One region of the Senegalimassilia faecalis genome, then DNA from elsewhere that is predicted to be linked to it. Evidence: riboswitches for the same ligand, from Rfam matches in the RefSeq annotation. Region 1 holds a riboswitch; the other holds the start of a gene.
What was found. A riboswitch is a leader RNA that binds a small molecule or an ion and turns the genes downstream of it on or off. The one in region 1 is predicted to bind FMN.
Positions count from the first base shown of each region.

Region 2: it holds a riboswitch for FMN, as region 1 does, so the genes downstream of both, ET524_RS09105 (ECF transporter S component) here and ribD (bifunctional diaminohydroxyphosphoribosylaminopyrimidine deaminase/5-amino-6-(5-phosphoribosylamino)uracil reductase RibD) in region 1, are expected to answer to the same signal.

Region 1 is NZ_SDPW01000001.1:622,224-625,711, reverse strand. Features, by position in the region: gene ribD (bifunctional diaminohydroxyphosphoribosylaminopyrimidine deaminase/5-amino-6-(5-phosphoribosylamino)uracil reductase RibD) at 1-1,448, opposite strand, end outside; FMN riboswitch at 1,627-1,810, opposite strand; gene ET524_RS02775 (coproporphyrinogen III oxidase family protein) at 2,016-3,356, opposite strand.
Region 2 is NZ_SDPW01000001.1:2,184,423-2,187,910, forward strand. Features, by position in the region: gene rpmI (50S ribosomal protein L35) at 1-52, opposite strand, end outside; gene infC (translation initiation factor IF-3) at 45-665, opposite strand; FMN riboswitch at 1,592-1,770, shown strand; gene ET524_RS09105 (ECF transporter S component) at 1,921-2,508, shown strand; gene ET524_RS09110 (energy-coupling factor transporter ATPase) at 2,571-3,488, shown strand, end outside.

The DNA.
Region 1 (3,488 bases):
CAATCGTCGGCGGCTTTGCGCGCGATGCGCGTTTGGCTTGCCACGCGCGCGGCGCCCGCAGGTGCGAACATGAGCTTCACGTCGTCGCCGAGCACGTCGCTGGTTGCGCGGCCAAGCGCTACGGCATCGGCCATGCGCGGGGCGCCTTTCCCGGCCACGGGGCTGGGCGCCCCGGCGCCGCCGATGACTTTCGGCGCCACGTACACCACGGCCTCGTTGACGGCGCCGGCTTCGAAGAACGCCGCCAACACGCCGGCGCCGCCTTCCACCAGCAGCGAGTCGATGCCGCAGCTTCCCAGCATGGCAAGCAGATGGGAAACGGAAACGCGTCCGGCAGCGTCGGGGGCAACGGAAAAAACCTCGACCCCTCTGCTGGCCAGGCGCTTTGCCTTCGCAGCCTCGGGCGATGCCTCATCGGCTACGGGTGCGCACGTTGCAACGATAAGCGGAGCGGCGCCCTCGCTGCACGAGCGAACCAGCGCGCAGTCTTCGGGAATGCGCAGGCGCGAGTCAAGCACCACGCGCACGGGTTGGCTGCCAGGTGTGTCGCGGCGGCAGGTCAGCAGCGGGTCGTCGGCAAGCACGGTGCCGATGCCTACGCAGATGGCGGCAAGCCTATGGCGCAGTTCGTGAACGTCAACGCGCGCTTCGGGGCCAGTGATCCAGCGCGCATCGCCTGACGCGCAAGCGATTTTACCGTCGGCGCTCATGGCCCATTTTGCCACCACGTACGGCGTTTTGTGCGTGATGAAGTGGAAGAACACGGAGTTGAGTTCGTCGCACGCAGCGCGCAGCACGTCTGCGTCCACGCGGATGCCGGCGGCGCGCAGCGCTTCGCAGCCTTTGCCGGCTACGAGCGGGTTTGGGTCGCGGCTGCCCACCACCACGCGCGCGATGCCCGCTGCGATAAGCGCTTCGGTGCACGGCGGCTGCTTGCCGGTATGGCAGCAGGGTTCCAGCGTCACATACGCCGTGGCGCCTTGCGCGCATCCGTGCGCCGGGTCGTCGGGGTTGGCCGGTTGGCCGCTTGCGCCTTGCCCGCTGCGCAGCGGGCAGTCGGCCAGCGCGTTGCGCTCGGCATGCGCCTGCCCGTAGCGCTCGTGCCAGCCTTCGCCGATAACGCGCCCTTCGCGCACGATGACGCAGCCTACCAGCGGGTTCGGGCTCGTCCAACCAGCGCCGCGCCACGCCAGCTCGATAGCGCGGCGCATGAAGCGCACGTCATCGGCGTCGTGCTCGCAGCCGGCGCCTGCGCTATTCGCGAACGTCGATGGCTTGCCGCGCGCATCGTCGGCATCCGCAGCGTTCGCGTGCGCGTTCTGCCCACTGCCGGGCGCACATGCGTTGCCCGGCTGCTGCGTCAGCCCATCGCAAGCGGATGCTGCCACGGCTTCGCCAGCTGCGCTTTCGTTTCCTTTCTGGGGTTGAGGTTTCGTTATGCCTGCCATGCGTGCCCTTTCTCTCGTAGCCACCCTGCGAGGTCCAGGCATGAAAAACGCCCGCAGGGAATCTGCGGGCGTAAACAAGCAACGATGAGGTGCCCGGCCGGCGAAGTGAGCGCCGTGGGCATCGTTTAGTCGCGGAAAACCGCGGCGCGCACGCGGCTTGCCGGCCGCATGCGTTCGTGCTCCTGTTCTTCCATCCGGACTGTAACCGTTGGTCCTGGACTTTCACCAGATCAGCCAAGCAAGTTGCAACCCGCCGCCGAAACGGCGTTTGCGCAACCTGCTCGGGTTGCGGACTTCGCGGTGGCGCCTGAGCGCTTCGCGTTACCGCCAGTGAGGAATTGCACCTCGCCCTGAACAGATATCTTGGTTAGGCAGTATAGGCCTGCCTGCGCGGCTGCGCAAGCAGAAAGTTTGCCCGCGTTTGCAAATCGCCCGCTGCGCGCACACGTCGCAAACGAAACCATCGACCGTTTCGCCAGCGCAAACGCTGCTGCCAATCATCATGCGGTAGCAACAAAAACGGCACCCAAACGGGTGCCGTTTCGCAGTAAGCGGTTGCTGCGAACGCTAGTCTAAGCAAGCGCTGCAGTTCGTTTCGTCGCCGAACAGCAGGTCGTGCTCGGGGCCGGAAAGCGCGTCGCGGGCCTGGTCGCGCAAGTTGTTCATGCCCGACAGGAACTGGCGATACAAAATGAGCGTCAGGTAGCGGCCCATGCACGTGAGCGTCAGCTCCTGCGCGTTGTCGGTCTCAAATGCGCGGTGCGCGCGGAAAAACGCCATTTCCGCAGGCAAAAGCGTTTCGATGCTCTGGCCGAACTGCTGCTTGAAGTCCTGCTTGTCCAGGCGCAGCTGATACAGGTGCAGCAGGAAGTAGTAGCGCGCCAGATCGCGCTTCGACATGATGCATTTACCCATGATGGACATGTGCCCGGCTTCGATGGCCTCGTTGTACTCCTGCAGGCTGAACGTGTTCACGTACAGCGCGCCGTTGAGGTGCGTGATCGAGCCGCTGCCGATGCCGGGGTATTCGTTGTAGGCCACCTGCAGCTCTTCGGCGTACAGGTTCGTGTCGTGACCGCCGTCGTGGTTTAGGCGGTTGAACGTCCAGATGGTGTCGCGGCTGAAAAACGGCTGGTCACCGCCGGTAAGCACGCCGTCAAGAATCTGGTAGTAGCGGTACTCGCGGTTGTAATCCATGTTGCCAAGCGACTTCTCCATCTTGCGCGTGGTGGCGCTGGAAACGTACAGTGGGCTGAACGTGGTCTGTCGCGCACCGCACGCCACGATCTTCTCCAGGTCGTCAAACAGGATGTCTTCAGTTTGATTCGGGAAGTTGAAGATCATGTCGACGTTGATGGAGTCGAAATATGGCGCCGCAAGCCCAATGCGCTCGAAAATCTCTTCGCCGCTGCCGTACTTCTTGTAACGATCCATCTGCTTGAGCAGGTCGTTATTGAAGCTTTGCACGCCCACGGACAGGCGTTGCACGCGGCCTTTCAGCTCAGAAAGCCACGGGTCGGTCAGGTGGTTCGGGTTCGTTTCCACGCCCACTTCCTTGATGTGGAAGTTGTCGCGGGCCAAGTCGATGGTCTCGCACAGCTCGTCAAGCAGGATGGTGGGGGTGCCGCCGCCGAAGTACAGCGTTTCGAAATCCCAGCCGCGTTCTTTGAGCATCATCATCTCGCGGCGCAAGTTCTTGAAGTACGTGCGGGCGATGTCCTCGTGGAACACGTAGCGGTTGAAGCTGCAGTACGGGCACAGGACCTGGCAAAACGGCACGTGCAGGTACAGCATGTACTTCATGCCCGGTTTCGGGTTGGGGAAGAATCTCTCGTCAGTCGGCTGAAGGTCGAGATGACGCTTGGTCATCTCCTTGACCAGGTTCGTCAAAAATCGTTCGGAAAGCATGAGCGCCCCTTACGCGTCGTCGCTTTGTATTCGGTGAAAGACCATTCTAGCCATTCGAGCGGAAAAGCAAGGTTACGGTAAAGTAAACGAAAACGACGAACACAATTGCGCTCGCCGATGCTTACGCGCCGT
Region 2 (3,488 bases), 1.6 Mb from region 1:
CGGTAACGCGGAAGCGCTTAGCCGTACCGCGATGGGTCTTCATCTTAGGCATTGCCTTGGTCCTTTCCTTCGTCTTTCTTATCGTTTGCTTTCTTTTTCTTCGCCGCCATGCTTGCGGGAAGCGGGGCGATGAGCATGTGCATGTTGCGGCCTTCCATCTTCGGCTGGCTTTCGATGACCGCAATGTCTTTGAGGTCGTCGGCCAGGCGCTCCAGAATGGTCAGGCCCTGTTCCGGGTGCGCCATTTCGCGGCCGCGGAACATGATGGTGATCTTGACCTTGTTGCCCGCGGAGAGGAAGCGAAGCACGTGCTTCTTCTTCGTGGTGTAGTCCCCGATGTCGATTTTCGGGCGGAACTTCATTTCCTTGGTCTCGATCTTGCTTTGGTTCTTGCGAGCCTGCTTCGCCTTGATGGCTTGATCGTACTTGAACTTGCCGTAATCCATGATGCGGCACACGGGCGGTTCCGCATTCGGGGCGATTTCCACAAGGTCAAGCCCCTGGTCGTCAGCAACGCGCTGCGCCTGGGCAACCGGGTAGATACCCAATTGCGTACCGTCGAACCCGATCAGGCGGCACTCGCGCACCGTGATCTGTTCGTTGAGCCTAGGCTCCTGAGCAGCTATCGCACTCACCTTCCTTCCTTGCATGCGATTGCATGGCATAAAAAAACCCACAGCTTAAAAGCGTGCGGGCAGTATGAACTATCCGAGTTCGGTATTCATAGAACCCATCAGCAGCTTAAAAGCGCCGAACTAGGTGGGAGGCACATGCCCCCGCTTGTTAACAGCCCGTTCATTATAGCGCGAACCGCCCAACGCGCAAGAGTGAATTTTTCCTTGCGCGCCAGCGTCCACAAGGCGGACACATGCCGGCACCCATCCGCCATCGAGTGCTGAGGGGGTCCTGACTGCAGCGCAATGTTTCGGCGCTAGACGCGTTTTCGGTTGATTTCTTTCCGTTTTAGACACATTTTTGGCATCTTACTTTCCGAGTTAGACACAAACCCCAGGTCATAAGCGTGGCGAGAGGAGCGCGTTTTAGACGCGTGGCACGTTTTGGGACTTTCCGAGCCTTCGTACATTTCGCGGCGATTTTTTGGCACGATTTCGAACTTTCCGAATGTTGCCACATTGCGAATTCGCCGCAGAGGGCCACGTGGGGCACGATTTCGAACTTTCCGAATCTAGCGAAGTTGCAAGAGATTCGGAAAGTTCCGTTTCGTGCCAAAACGGAACGCTTTAGCAACCGAAGGCTCGGAAAGTTCGAAATCGTGCCGCAACCGGGCGAGAAACGGCGAGCGGCGAGCCATCGATAGCCGGCAAGGCGGAAGAGAGGCAAGTAGGGGCGGCAACTAGCCGGGCGGGAGATAGCGGGCGGCAAGCTGCTAGCGACCGGCAAGGCGAGCGGCAGCCAGAGGCACACCGCGGACGACCAACAACCGAAAAGCAACGGACAACGTAGCGACCCTAGCGGTTAGCCAGCCAAGCGGGCGAACGGCATTTCCTATGGTTCGCGGGAATTCATTTGCGAAATCTGCCGATTGGACGGTTGCGCTTGTTTGTGGGGCGTACTACACTAGCGCCAATGAATTCTGTTTCAGGGCGAGGCGCAAATCCTCACTGGCGGTAACCAGAAGCGCCTGTTTGCGGCATGCAAGCGGCGGGCTGGAAGTCCGCGACCCTGTGCGTTGCAGGCAGCTGTACACGCAAGGCTGACCCGGTGCGAATCCGGGACCAACGGTGACAGTCCGGATGGAAGAGGCAGAGTTCGCGATGCGCATCGCGCGGCCGGCGGCCGCGGCGATTTCACGTTGAGCGAATACAAGCCCGTATGGAAGGAATTCATACGGGCTTGTTCTTTTCCGCGAAGCAAAGGGCATCCCCGCCAGGACGCGCTTCGCAGAAAAGAGGCTTCACCATGTCGCAGGTAACCACCGCCGGAGCAATCAAGAACACGAACCGCTGGTCAACTCGCCAGCTGGTTACCATGGCGCTGATGTGCGCCATCGCCGCGCTGTTCTCGTTCGTGCAAATTCCCATCCTGCCCGCCGCGCCGTTTCTGACGTACGACCCCTCGCTCATGCCCGCCATGGTGTGCGGCTTCGCGTTCGGGCCGGGCGCCGGCTTTGCCGTGGGCGCCGTGGCCGCCGTCATCCACGGCCTGATCTTGGGCGAATGGGTGGGCAGCCTGATGAACATCTGCGCCACGCTGTTCTTCGTGGTGCCCGCCGCCGCCATCTACGCGCGCAAGCACACGTTCGCCGGCGCAATCGCGGGCCTGCTGGTGGGCTGCGTCATTGCCACCGCGGGCGCCGTGCTGACGAACCTGACCATCGGCGTGTGGTTCTGGTACGGCAGCGCCGACGCCATCATGCCGCTGATGCTTCCCGCCGTGGTGCCGTTCAACCTTATTAAGACCGTGCTGAACTCCGCGCTGACACTAGTGGTGTACAAGGCCATCTCCAACTTGATCACCCCGAAGAAAGACCAGGTGAAGGGCCGCTAAGGCTTTGCGTGCCCGCCGCGCCCTACTTCCCGCAGCACGAAAGGATTCGGTGACCTGCCGAAATGATTGATATCGACAACGTTCGCTTCACGTATGATGGCGTGCATTTCGCGCTTGACGGCGTGAGCGCGCACGTGGAAACCGGCGAGTTTTTGTGCATCCTGGGCGGCAACGGATCGGGCAAGTCGACGCTAGCGAAGCACCTGAACGCGCTGCTGGTGCCCGACGAAGGGCGTGTGATGGTAGACGGCATGGATACCGCCGACGCCGAGTGCACGTATGCGGTGCGCAAAACGTGCGGCATGGTGTTTCAAAACCCCGACGATCAGCTGGTGGCGTCGCTGGTGGAAGACGACGTGGCCTTCGGCCCCGAAAACCTGGGTATCCCCACGCCTGAGCTGCGCGAACGCGTGACGCAGGCGCTTGAGGACGTGGGGCTTTCCGGCTTTGAGCGCCACGAGACGCACGCGCTGTCCGGCGGACAGAAGCAGCGCGTGGCCATTGCCGGCGTGCTGGCCATGAATCCGTCGGTGCTGGTGCTTGACGAGGCGTCGGCTATGCTGGACCCGCGCGGGCGCGCGGGCCTGATGCGCGTATGCCACGAGCTGCATGAGCGCGGCATGACCATCGTCATGATCACGCACTTCATGGAAGAGGCGGCGCAGGCCGACCGCGTCATCGTGATGGAGCGCGGGCACGTGGCGCTTGAGGGCACGCCCGACGAAGTGCTTTTGCAGGCCGATGCGCTTGATCATTTGAACCTGGACGTGCCGTTCGCGGCGCGGCTTTCGCTTGACGCGCGCCGCGCGGGCGTGAACGTGGCACCGACGGTGAATGCCGACGAGCTGGCTCAGCGCGTGCTGGCGCTAGCGGGCGCGGGCGCACAGGTCACTGCTGCGGCGAATGGCGCTTCCGCCCCCGCAGCCCAGCCGGTTGCTGCGGCGGAAGACCCGCAAGAAGGTGCCGGGAGTTCGCAAGCG